2 linked regions of the Marinobacterium aestuarii genome follow. The protein of the gene in region 2 interacts with the protein of the main gene of each other region in a pairwise test. Links are inferred from orthologs where the notes say so. Each region holds a gene or a part of one and is shown on either strand. Other genes may lie near its edges.

Evidence for each region.
Region 1: the proteins of rlmKL (region 2) and typA interact in binary tests that used the Escherichia coli proteins (3 or more experiments, as listed by UniProt). The link is inferred for Marinobacterium aestuarii from one-to-one orthologs.

Annotation. Positions count from the first base shown.
Region 1 is NZ_CP015839.1:4,708,723-4,715,957, reverse strand. The notes cover bases 4,253-7,235. They hold typA (translational GTPase TypA), read right to left. Parts: upstream 6,657-7,235; coding sequence 4,848-6,656; downstream 4,253-4,847. Other genes in these bases: glnA (glutamate--ammonia ligase), read left to right, coding at 7,095-7,235; A8C75_RS20605 (helix-turn-helix domain-containing protein), read right to left, coding at 4,253-4,351. Also shown: A8C75_RS20625 (TRAP transporter large permease), read right to left, coding at 1-409; A8C75_RS24300 (TRAP transporter small permease), read right to left, coding at 309-791; A8C75_RS20615 (TRAP transporter substrate-binding protein), read right to left, coding at 940-1,884; A8C75_RS20610 (sulfatase family protein), read right to left, coding at 2,045-3,589; more of A8C75_RS20605, read right to left, coding at 3,608-4,252. UniProt on the Escherichia coli protein: A 50S ribosomal subunit assembly protein with GTPase and nucleotide-independent chaperone activity, required for 50S subunit assembly at low temperatures, may also play a role in translation.
Region 2 is NZ_CP015839.1:1,670,854-1,674,751, reverse strand. What follows is about bases 977-3,898. They hold rlmKL (bifunctional 23S rRNA (guanine(2069)-N(7))-methyltransferase RlmK/23S rRNA (guanine(2445)-N(2))-methyltransferase RlmL), read right to left. Parts: upstream 3,545-3,898; coding sequence 1,409-3,544; downstream 977-1,408. Other genes in these bases: rmf (ribosome modulation factor), read left to right, coding at 3,792-3,898; A8C75_RS07475 (ammonium transporter), read right to left, coding at 977-1,050. In the rest of the region: more of A8C75_RS07475, read right to left, coding at 1-976. UniProt on the Escherichia coli protein: Specifically methylates the guanine in position 2445 (m2G2445) and the guanine in position 2069 (m7G2069) of 23S rRNA. Methylation occurs before assembly of 23S rRNA into 50S subunits.

The sequences.
Region 1 (7,235 bases), 3.0 Mb from region 2 along the record:
ACAGAACGCTGGCAAAGATGGTGACGATGGCCAGCCCACCGGGCAGGTGGCCAACAAACTCATCGGCCAGATCCAGAATGCGCTGAGCCACACCGCCGGTGGCCATGAGGGTGCCCGCCAGAATAAACATCGGAATCGCCAGCATCGGGAAGCTGTCCAGAGACTGGTATGAGTCAATGGCGAGCTCGATGTTGTCCAGCCCGAGCATTGAAAAGCAGGCAACCAATATAATGCCCAGTGTCACTGCGACAGGCACCTGCAAAAAAATAAGGACAAAAAATGCCAGGATCGAAAGGCCAACTTCCAGACTACCCACGGTGTGCCTCCTTCTCGATAGCAGTGTTGTTCTCTGTATAGGTACTGGTATTTTTTCGGTTTTTTCTGATAGAGCGTGCAATGCTTTGAACAAGTCTGACGATGGTAAGACTGAAAATCAGGGGCATCATTCCAAACAGGATCCAGTAAGGGATTCCAAGACCTTCAGTGGTTGATCCCAGCATGCGGTGGAAAAGGCTGGCGCGATAGGATGCCATAATAAATGCCACGCAAAAGCCAATGAACAGTATTTTAGACAGTATCTCTATTACGAGTCTTTTTTTCGCCCAGGACGCTGTGGTTGGCAGTATATCTATAATGACATGACGATCAGATTTAACGGCCCAGGGGACGCCGATAAATACAATAAAGATCATTAGAGTACGTGATACTTCATCAGTGTATGCCGATGGAGAATTCAGGATGTAACGGAAGAAAACCTCGGCATTTAGCGTTATTGCAATGTACCCTAACATGCAACTGCAAAGGAACTCTTCGAACCGATCTTCAATAACGCGTAATATCTTCAGCATTAGAATTCCTCGCGTTTTACCCGAGTTCACTCAAAGTCCCTGGAGGGCCGAGACCTGCCCAGACTTTGAGTGTACCCAGGTAAATTTTTACTTACAGCTGATTAGATAATTCACGTTTCAGGACGTTGACGAATTCCATCTCTTCACTGCTGAAGTCCTGGGTTGCAATTGCGGTCGCACTGTCTGTAATCAGCTCAGCAAACTGCTGCTGTTCCTCGGCAGTGGGCACATAGACTGTGACGTTCTGTTCCTGGAGCTTGGCTACAGATTTTTCCAGAGCTTCATCGTACAGTGGTCGCGTTGTCATGACCGCTTCGTCCGCAGCTTGCTGGACCTTGGCCTGAAGGTCTGCGGGCATTTTTTCCCAGATCTTCCGGTTGATGGTCATGAAAGAGCCGTGGGGCTGGAAGTTCAGCATGTTGAACTGCTTGCCAACTTCACCCAGTGCAAAAGCAACCGAGGTAATCGGGGGGATTGCCAGGCCATCGACAGTGCCAGTCTGCAAGGCGGTATAGACTTCGGAAATGCCCAGGGTTGTGGCACCGGCGCCCAGCTGGGTGATCATGTCCCTTTCCACGGCACTGGGTGTGACGCGGATCTTGAGTCCCTGCATGTCGGCAGGCGAGTGTACGGCCTTCTCGGTGGTCAGAATGCCGCGGAACTCGAAAGGCACTACGTAGAGCAGATGCAGGTTCTTCTTGGCCATGTGCTTTTGCAGTTCATCGACCACAGGGCCACCCAGCTGACCATTGGGGTAGAAAAGATCGAGGGACTTTTGTGCATCACTGACGATATAGGGGATATCGAAGGTCCGCATGACGTTCACAACAGAGCCCAGGTTCGCGCCCGAAGAGTAAGCGCCCTGAACCGAGGAGCCCAGCTGCGTCTTTTGCAGCAGCTGGGTATCATTGCCCAGGGCACCACCGAAGCTGGCGTTTATATTGACATGGCCATCGCTGTATTGGGCGGCAAGCTGCTGGAAGGTCTCCAGAGTCTTGGCCCAGTGCGAGGTGCTGGGTGTAGTAGTCGCCAGCATCAAGTCATATTCTGCCGCCCCACTGATGGCCGATAGAGGAAGCAGGCAGGCGCCGACCAAGAAATTTCTGAGTGCTTTTTTGGGAAACATATAAAATATCCTTTTATAGTTTTGATGGTGTATTTTACGGTTTGAACGCTTGTTTTTTACTTGTGCACTTTTACAGTTGTAATTTATTCAAAATTTCTTCCGTGTTATGGCAGGGCGTATCACCAATCTCACGCATTTTCTTGTCCAGTTCCAGCGTCATCTTTCGTACTATATTTGCGTACTCCGGATCCTGATAGCAATTGAACAGTTCCAGAGGGTCCTTTTCACAGTCGAAAAGCTCCCACTCTTTTTCCTCACCGCCGGGGCTTGTTCCCGGAAGATCAAAGTCTTCGTTATACCAGTAAATCAGTTTGTATCTTTTGTTGCGGATCCCATAATGGGCGTAGGCATTATGGTGTTCGTCCTTATGCATCCAGTAGCGATGATAGGCCAGTTGCTGCCAGTCTTGCGGTGTATTGCCTTCCAATAGCGGTCTGAAGCTGGTGCCCTGCATATAGCTGGGTTCGGTCAGGCCGGCATAGTCCAAAAACGTCTGCGCGAAGTCGACATTGCAAATAATGTCATCACACACAGTGCCTGCTTTTATTTCCTTGGGATAGCGCACAAGAAATGGCATTTGGAATGATTCTTCGTACATAAAGCGCTTGTCGAACCAGCCGTGTTCGCCCAGGAAGAATCCCTGGTCTGAGGTATAGATGACGATAGTGTTGTCGGTCAGGCCATTCTCATCGAGATAATCCAGCATGCGGCCGACATTTTCGTCGATGGAGGCGATGGTGCGCAGGTAGCGTTTGATATAGCGCTGGTATTTGAAGTGGCTGAATTCCTGCTGGCTGCTGAATGTAAAAACTTCGCCGCTGTCTTTGTCAATCAGCCTGATCTGTGACACATCATCAGGGTTGGGAATCTTGCGCACGCTGCCGCCTGCAACCGCGATCTCGCCTACCTCAGCGCCGCCTTCGGGTTGTACGAGACCAAGGTCGTAATAGGTAATGTCCGACTCGATACGCATTTTTGCCGCGGCGGCGGCTTTGCTGCGGTTCTTGTAATCATCGTTGAAAGTATCGGGCACCTTGATGTCGTCCTGGTACAGGTGCCTGTGTTTGGCGTTCGGTTCCCAGGAACGGTGCGGTGCCTTGTGGTGGCACATCATGAAGAATGGCTTCGCGGGATCACGCTGATCCAGCCAGTTCAGGCACTTGTCCGTGATGATGTCGGTGGCGTAGCCGGACTCATGTACCGTCTGACCCATCTCGATCATTTCGGGGTCATGGTAATCGCCCTGTCCTGGCAAAACAGACCAGAAGTCGAAGCCTGTGGGCTCGTGAGCCGCGCCTTCTCCCAGGTGCCACTTTCCGACCATTGAGGTCTGGTAGCCATCGGTTTTGAGATGTTTGGCAACATTGGGGATATGCTTGTTGATCTTGCTATCCAGCGTCACTACGCCATTAACGTGATTGTAGGTTCCCGTCAGGATGCTGGCGCGGCTCGGTGTACAGATGGAATTGGTGACGTAGCAGTGATTAAGGCGCATACCCTCCTGCGCAATTCGATCCAGGTTCGGCGTCTGATTTATTCCATAGCCGTAGCAGCTGATGGCCTTAGAGGCGTGATCGTCCGCCATGATGAATAGAATATTTGGCTTTGAATTCATTAGTTCCTCCGTCATGGGTCAAGGAGTTTTCAGGCTGTTCGCCGCATCGTGCAGTATTTTTTTGTAACGACTGATGTGTTTTTCTTTATCGGGAACCTGTAGAGCGGCTTCGGCGATACAGATAAGGAATAAGGGACTGCCGTTTGCATCAAGGATGAGTTTTGCGAAGCGTCTGATGCCCCGAACATTACCTTCGATATCATAAGCTACATCACTGATGTCCGTGGACTCTATGATATCTTTTGCTTCGCTCTCGGTAATGAATTCCCGTTCAGTACCGGTACGAAAAAATGCTGTTTTGTCGAATGTCTCACTGACTTTTTCCCAGCCAAGGGCTTTCAAATAAAGACGGGAAGGGGAGTCGAGTTCATACATTGCACGTCTAAAACCTGGTTGTGCGCGCAAGCGAATTGCCAGATCCTTGTATTCGTTTTTTGAATGCCAAAGCAGGTGGTCGCTATCAATTAGAATCGATTCAGCCGTTTGCTGAGAGCTGTCAGCAATATCATTCAGAACCTGTTCCAGCTTTTTAAGATAATCGCTGGACATGGGCAGTGATTTTTTAAATTCAAAGTTGCTTATATAAGTTGTGTGACTCTGTCGCTGTATATAACCCGTCTGTTCAAGGGTACTGACGATTCTGAACAGGGTTGCCATGGCTATATTGCAGTGCCTGGCGATTTCAGTGAGCGATACGGGTTGTTGCCCACTGGTGGCGAAAAACTCCAGCACCTTGAGTGTTCTTTTAACGGGCTCTGACATGGTGGTTTCTGTCTTTAGTCGCTTTTAGTTATGGAGTGATAGTACGCCCGACCCAAACAAAAAGTCAATAATGAAATATTAAAAGCCAAATATGGAATATCTTGAGTTTGGTGGAGGCATCTGGTGGCTGGTTGAGAGCTTTTGGAGCCTGTGTGCTCGGGCGGGAATGCATTTTTTGCAGGCGGTATAGGGTAACTTATTGATTTTAAGTGTTTTTTATATCAGGCATCTTCAGCCTTGAGAGTGACTTTGTTTCAGATAGGGTTTTCAAATATGAAATTCCAATACGAAAAAGGCCGCCGAGACAGAATTCGGGCGGACTTTTGCCGCGGGTGGCAGGCCCGGCCTGAATGTTGTCAGGCCTCCAGCGTACCTCATGGCAGGCCCCGTGGTTTGCGCTGTGGCGGCATACAGGCACAAAAAAGGGGAGTACCTGGCGGCACTCCCCTTTTTACAAGACTATTAAGACCGGATCACTGCAGCTGCAGCGACCCGCTTACTTCTTGTTGCGCTTGCGCTCGTTTTCTTTCAGCAGCTTCTTGCGAATACGCAGGCCTTTGGGAGTTACCTCCACCAGCTCGTCGTCTTCGATGAAGTCCAGCGCCTGCTCCAGGGTGAAGCGGATCGCCGGAGTCAGCTGAATGTTTTCGTCGGTGCCGGAGGCACGAACGTTGGTCAGCTGCTTGCCTTTGGTCGGGTTCACGGCCAGGTCGTTGGTGCGGCTGTGGATGCCCAGGATCATGCCTTCGTAAACATCGGTGTTAGGCTCGATGCACAGACGGCCACGTTCCTGCAGGTTCCACAGGGCATAGCCCAGGGCCTTGCCGGTGACCATGGTCACCAGTACGCCGTTCATGCGCGAGGTGACTTCGCCTTCCTTGATCGGACCGTAGTGATCGAAGGTCGAGGTCAGGATGCCAGTACCGGAGGTCATGGTCAGGAAGATGGAGCGGAAACCGATCAGACCACGGGACGGAATCATGAAGGTCAGGCGTACGCGGCCCTTGCCATCCACTTCCATGTTGGTCATGTCGCCTTTGCGCTTGCCCAGCTCTTCGATAACCGAACCCTGGTGCTGCTCTTCAACGTCCAGCATAACCAGTTCGTACGGTTCTTCTACCTTGCCGTCGACGATCTTCTGGATAACTTCGGGGCGGGACACGCCCAGCTCGAAGCCTTCGCGACGCATGGTTTCGATCAGTACCGACAGGTGCAGTTCGCCACGACCGGAGACCTTGAATTTTTCAGGGGATTCGCCCTGTTCAACCCGCAGTGCCACGTTGTGGATCAATTCGCGCTCGAGGCGGTCCTTGATGTTACGGCTGGTGACGAACTTACCGTCCTGGCCTGCGAACGGCGAATCGTTGACCTGGAAGGTCATGGAAACGGTGGGTTCGTCGACGCTCAGCGGCGGCAGGGCTTCTACCAGGGACGGATCACACAGGGTATCGGAGATGTTGAGTCCATCGATACCGGTGATGCAGATGATGTCGCCGGCCTTGGCCTGCTGTACTTCAACGCGTTCCAGACCCATGTAACCCATGATCTTCAGAACCTTGCCGCTACGGACCTTGCCGTCGTGGTCGATAACCTTGACCTGGGCATTGACCGCGATCCGGCCGCGCTTGACGCGACCTACACCGATGACGCCAACATAGCTGTTGTAGTCCAGTGCCGAGATCTGCATCTGCAGCGGGCCATCCATGTCGACATCCGGCGGGCTGACGTGCTCAACCACGGCTTCGAACAGCGGTGTCATGTCATCGCTCATCTGATCGACTTCAAGACCTGCGATGCCGTTCAGGGCAGAGGCGTAAACGATCGGGAAGTCGAGCTGCTCGTCGGTGGCACCCAGGTTATCGAACAGGTCGAAGACCTGATCTACAACCCAGTCAGGGCGCGCGCCCGGACGGTCAACCTTGTTGATGACCACGATCGGGCGCAGGCCCTGGGCGAAAGCTTTCTGGGTCACGAAGCGAGTCTGGGGCATCGGGCCGTCGACGGCGTCAACCAGCAGCAGTACGGAGTCAACCATGGACAGAACGCGTTCCACTTCACCACCGAAGTCGGCGTGTCCCGGGGTATCGACGATATTGATCCGGTAACCGTTCCATTCAATGGCGGTGTTTTTCGCCAGAATGGTAATACCGCGCTCACGCTCCTGATCGTTGGAGTCCATGACGCGCTCAGCGCCTTCATCGCGTCGGCCCAGGGTACCGGACTGCTGCAGCAACTTGTCGACCAGTGTGGTTTTACCATGGTCAACGTGCGCGATGATGGCAATGTTTCTAAGCTTCTCGATCACCAGTTCTTACCTTCAAGAAAATCGGAAAGGCGGCATTATACGGGAGCGAAGCCGAACAAGCGATCAGCATATGATCAAAATGTGGCCAGTTGGGCAACTGTTTCTGTTTGCAGGGGGCTTCGCACGAAAAATACTCCGAGGGCCCCTTTTTGAGGCAGACAGCTTTGGAAGGGTTGCAGTATGATTGGGCTCGCTGATGCTCGCATGGGCAGAAAATACTGTAAATGACCCGTAGTAGTGCGCTGGCGTTCTTTTGTGCTTCATGTTGGTGCGCCGCTGGGGCTTCGTCGGGTCTGGATTGACCGAAAATGAAGCACTTAGGGCTTTTGTAGTGCTGGCACGGAGATTGCTCTTGCTACAGCCAAGAGGTTGTAGGCCGTTTTTAGCAGGACTGCAGAACCACGGATCTGACAGTTTCAACAGAGTGGAGAAAGGCAAATGTCAGAGAATACTCTGAATCTGATTAAAGAAAGCGAAGCTCGCTGGATTGATATGCGCTTTACCGATTTCAAAGGTAAAGAGCAGCATCTCACCATTCCGGTTTCGGACATGGGTGATGAATTCTTCGAAGACGGCAAA
Region 2 (3,898 bases):
CTGCGACAGCAGACTCACCCCGCCCAGACCGCCCAGCGCCTCACTGCCGAAGATACCCACGGCAATACCGCCCCAGGCACCACAAACACCGTGCAGCGGCCACACACCCAGCACATCGTCGATCTTCCAGCGATTCTGCATCAGCGTGAACAGCCAGACGAAAATAGCCGCCGCCACACCGCCCACCGCGAGCGCACCAATGGGGTGCAACAGATCGGAACCGGCACAGACCGCCACCAGACCCGCCAGCGGACCATTGTGGATAAAGCCCGGGTCATTGCGCCCCAGCACAAGAGCCACGATGATGCCACCGACCATGGCCATCAGGCTGTTCACCGCGACCAGTCCGGAAATGCCATCCAGCGTCTGCGCCGACATCACATTAAAGCCAAACCAACCGATACAGAGAACCCAGGCACCAAGGGCCAGGAACGGGATACTCGACGGTGGATGCGCCACCAGCCGCTCACCCCGGTAACGACCATGGCGATTCCCCAGCAGCAGCACCGCCACCAGCGCTATCCAGCCACCCACGGCATGCACGACAACGGAGCCTGCAAAATCATGGAACTGCGCCCCAAAACTCGCTCCTAGCCAGGCCTGAAAGCCATAGTTGCCGTTCCAGATAATGCCCTCGAAGAACGGGTACACGAAGCCGACCGTCAGCGCCGACGCCGTCAGCATGGGCCAGAAGCGCGCACGCTCAGCCACACCGCCGGAAATAATGGCCGGAATTGCTGCTGCGAAGGTCATCAGAAAGAAGAACTTGACCAGGATATAGCCGTTATTCTGCGCCAGCGTTGCCGCATCGGCGAAGAAAGTCACATCATAGGCCACCCAATAACCGACAAAAAAATACACCACGGCCGAGAAACCGAAATCGGTCATGATCTTGACCAGGGCATTGACCTGATTCTTGTGCCGAACCGTGCCGACTTCAAGAAAGGCAAAGCCCGCATGCATGGCAAACACCATGATGGCACCCAGCAGAATAAACAGCGTATTCGAACTCTGGATCAGGGTTTCAACCGCACTGTTGACAGTATCCAAGAACAACCTCCTAAGTCTCGAGTCACCCAAGCGACCCATGGCGCACCAATAAGGTGCATATTGTTATTAATTGACCCATCCCGGTGCAAGCCCCGCCATATCAGAACCTGCTTCCCTTCAGCCTTGCCCGAATCTCACAAACCACCACTTCCCGAGCGCTCAACGCACCTGACTGGAGCCCAACGAGCACTCAAATGGCGCATACCGAAACAACTCGCCCTAATTTAAAGCATTATTTGTGCCACCACATAGACCACAGAGGCCCTCCCCCGCGCAGCTCTGAAAAAACCGCTGCCACAACGCAAAACGCCGTATCAATGAGATACGGCGCTACTGCGTTACCTAATTCAACAAGCCGCTAGCCGGCGCGATGACGGATCTCAAAGCAAACATGAATGCTCTTGCTGCGCTTGAAGTCCGGATCCAGCGTCTTGGCGGTTATGTCCTGAATATCAAAATCGGCCAGCACTTCATAATCAAGCACGAAGCGACGGTAGTTGTTCGAGAACAGCAAAACACCGCCCGGTCGCAGCAGCTTCATGGCGGCCTGCACCAGGGATACGTGATCACGCTGGATATCCAGCACCTCCTCCATGCGCTTGGAGTTCGAGAAGGTCGGCGGATCCATGAATATCACATCAAAAGCCGCCGCACGGGGCTGATTCAGCCACTTGATGCAATCGGCCTGAATAAACTGATTGTCACCACCGGAAAAACCGTTCAGCCCCATGTTTTTCATTGCCCAGCCAAGGTAGGTGGCCGACATATCCACACTGGTGGTGGACTCGGCGCCCCCCAGGGCTGCATGCACCGATGCGGTGGCGGTATAGCAGAACAGGTTCAGCACATCCTTGCCCAGCGCCAGTGACTGAATACGGCGCCGCACGGGCCTGTGATCCAGGAAGAGCCCGGTATCGAGATAGTCATGCAGATTGACGCGTAACTTGCAGCCATGTTCCTGCACTTCAATAAAATGATCGGTCTGACCCTGGCGACCATACTGACTTGAACCCTGCTGGCGCCTGCGCTGCTTGAGCACCACACGCTCCTGCTTGACCCCAAGCACCTCGGGGATAACGCTGATCACATCCTGCAGCCGCTCGAAAGCCTTGCGCGGGTCGATGGAGCTCGGTGGCGCATACTCTTGCACATGCACCCAGTCACCGTAGCAATCCACCGCAACGGCATACTCCGGCATATCCGCATCATAGAGGCGATAACATTCGATCTGCTCGCGCTTGACCCACTTGGACAAAGCCTTAAGGTTCTTTTTCAGGCGGTTGGCAAACATCTGCGCCTGCTCGCTGATCGGCGTGCCCGGCTCCAGCGGCAGGGGACGGTCCCGCTCGGCATGCAGCGTAAACAGAAACAGACCACACTCGATGGCGCCGTTATACAGTTTGTACTGACGATCGACCTTGAGACCTATGACCTTGCACTGATCCGCATTGCCGCTGAAGATCGCCACCTTCCAGCCGCCAAACTGGCGCTTGAGGCGCTCCCCCATCTGGCGGTACATATACATCAGCTCGGTTTCATCACCGATACGCTCGGCATAAGGCGGGTTGGTCACCAGTAGACCCGGGCCCGGGGCCGGCGCACCCAGCTCCACCATATCCTGCTCGCGCCAGTCGATAACCCGAGCAAGGCCCGCCTGCTCGGCGTTTTGTGCCGCAAGCTGCAAAACGGAAGCATCGCGATCATAGCCCGTGAAGCGCACCGTTAGCGCCGCCAGCCCCGCATCACGGCGTTTGACAGCCTCTGCCTGCAGCTTTTGCCACTGACTCTTGTCGTGCTGCAGCCAGCGACTGAAACCAAAGCGCTCGCGCAGCAGACCCGGCGCGACATCCGCCGCCATCATGACCGCCTCGATCAGCAGCGTGCCTGAGCCGCACATCGGATCCAGCAACTGCGGATGCGTTGCCGCCAGTTGCGGCCAGCCGGCACGATACAGCACCGCCGCCGCCAGGTTCTCCTTCATCGGCGCGAGACCTGCACGCTTGCGGTAACCGCGCCTGTGCAGGCTGCCACCGGACAGATCCAGCGCAATAGTCGCCTTGCCACTGTACAGATGCACATTGATACCCAGATCCGGCTCCACCCGATCCACGGTTGGACGGCTCCCCGTTGCCGCACGAATCTGATCCACCACCGCATCCTTGACCTTCTGAGCGCCGAAGTGCGTATTGATGATCTGCTCAGTGCGCCCGGAGAAGTCCACCGACAGGGTTCCCAGTGGGCGCAGGTGATCCAGCCACTGCACCTGTTGCACAGCCTCATACAACTCATCCGCCGTATTGACCGGACTCACCTGCAACGGCAGCAGTACACGGTTGGCAAGACGCGACCACAGGCAGACCCGATAGGCATCCCTCAGCTCGCCTGCGAAATAAACCCCTGCCTGCGTTTCCTTCACCGATGCCATACCGAGCATTTTCAGCTCATCCAGCAGCAGTCCTTCGATACCCTTGGGACAGGTTACAAAAAAATTCATCAGCCACGCTCTTCAAGTTGTTTCACACAGCTAGCCCCCGGAAAATGCGGCACGCAGCTGAGTCGAGAAATTCATTCAAACTTAATACTTTAGCAATGAAAATAATTCATTAACTGACTATATCTGGCGACAGTAATTTAACTTACTGATAAATATGTAGTTTCTAGCCATTTCGAGCATAAGCACTATTGCCTTGCCCATCCTCATAGTTTTTTAGGATCGTAACTGCCGCCAAATTCCGTTATCAATGAAAGCTGTGGTACACGAGAGGATCTGCCACATCTGCTGGGAACAGACGGTTAGGCCTGTTCCCGGATTTAGAATTTTAGAGAGGCGTACTATGAAGACACAGAA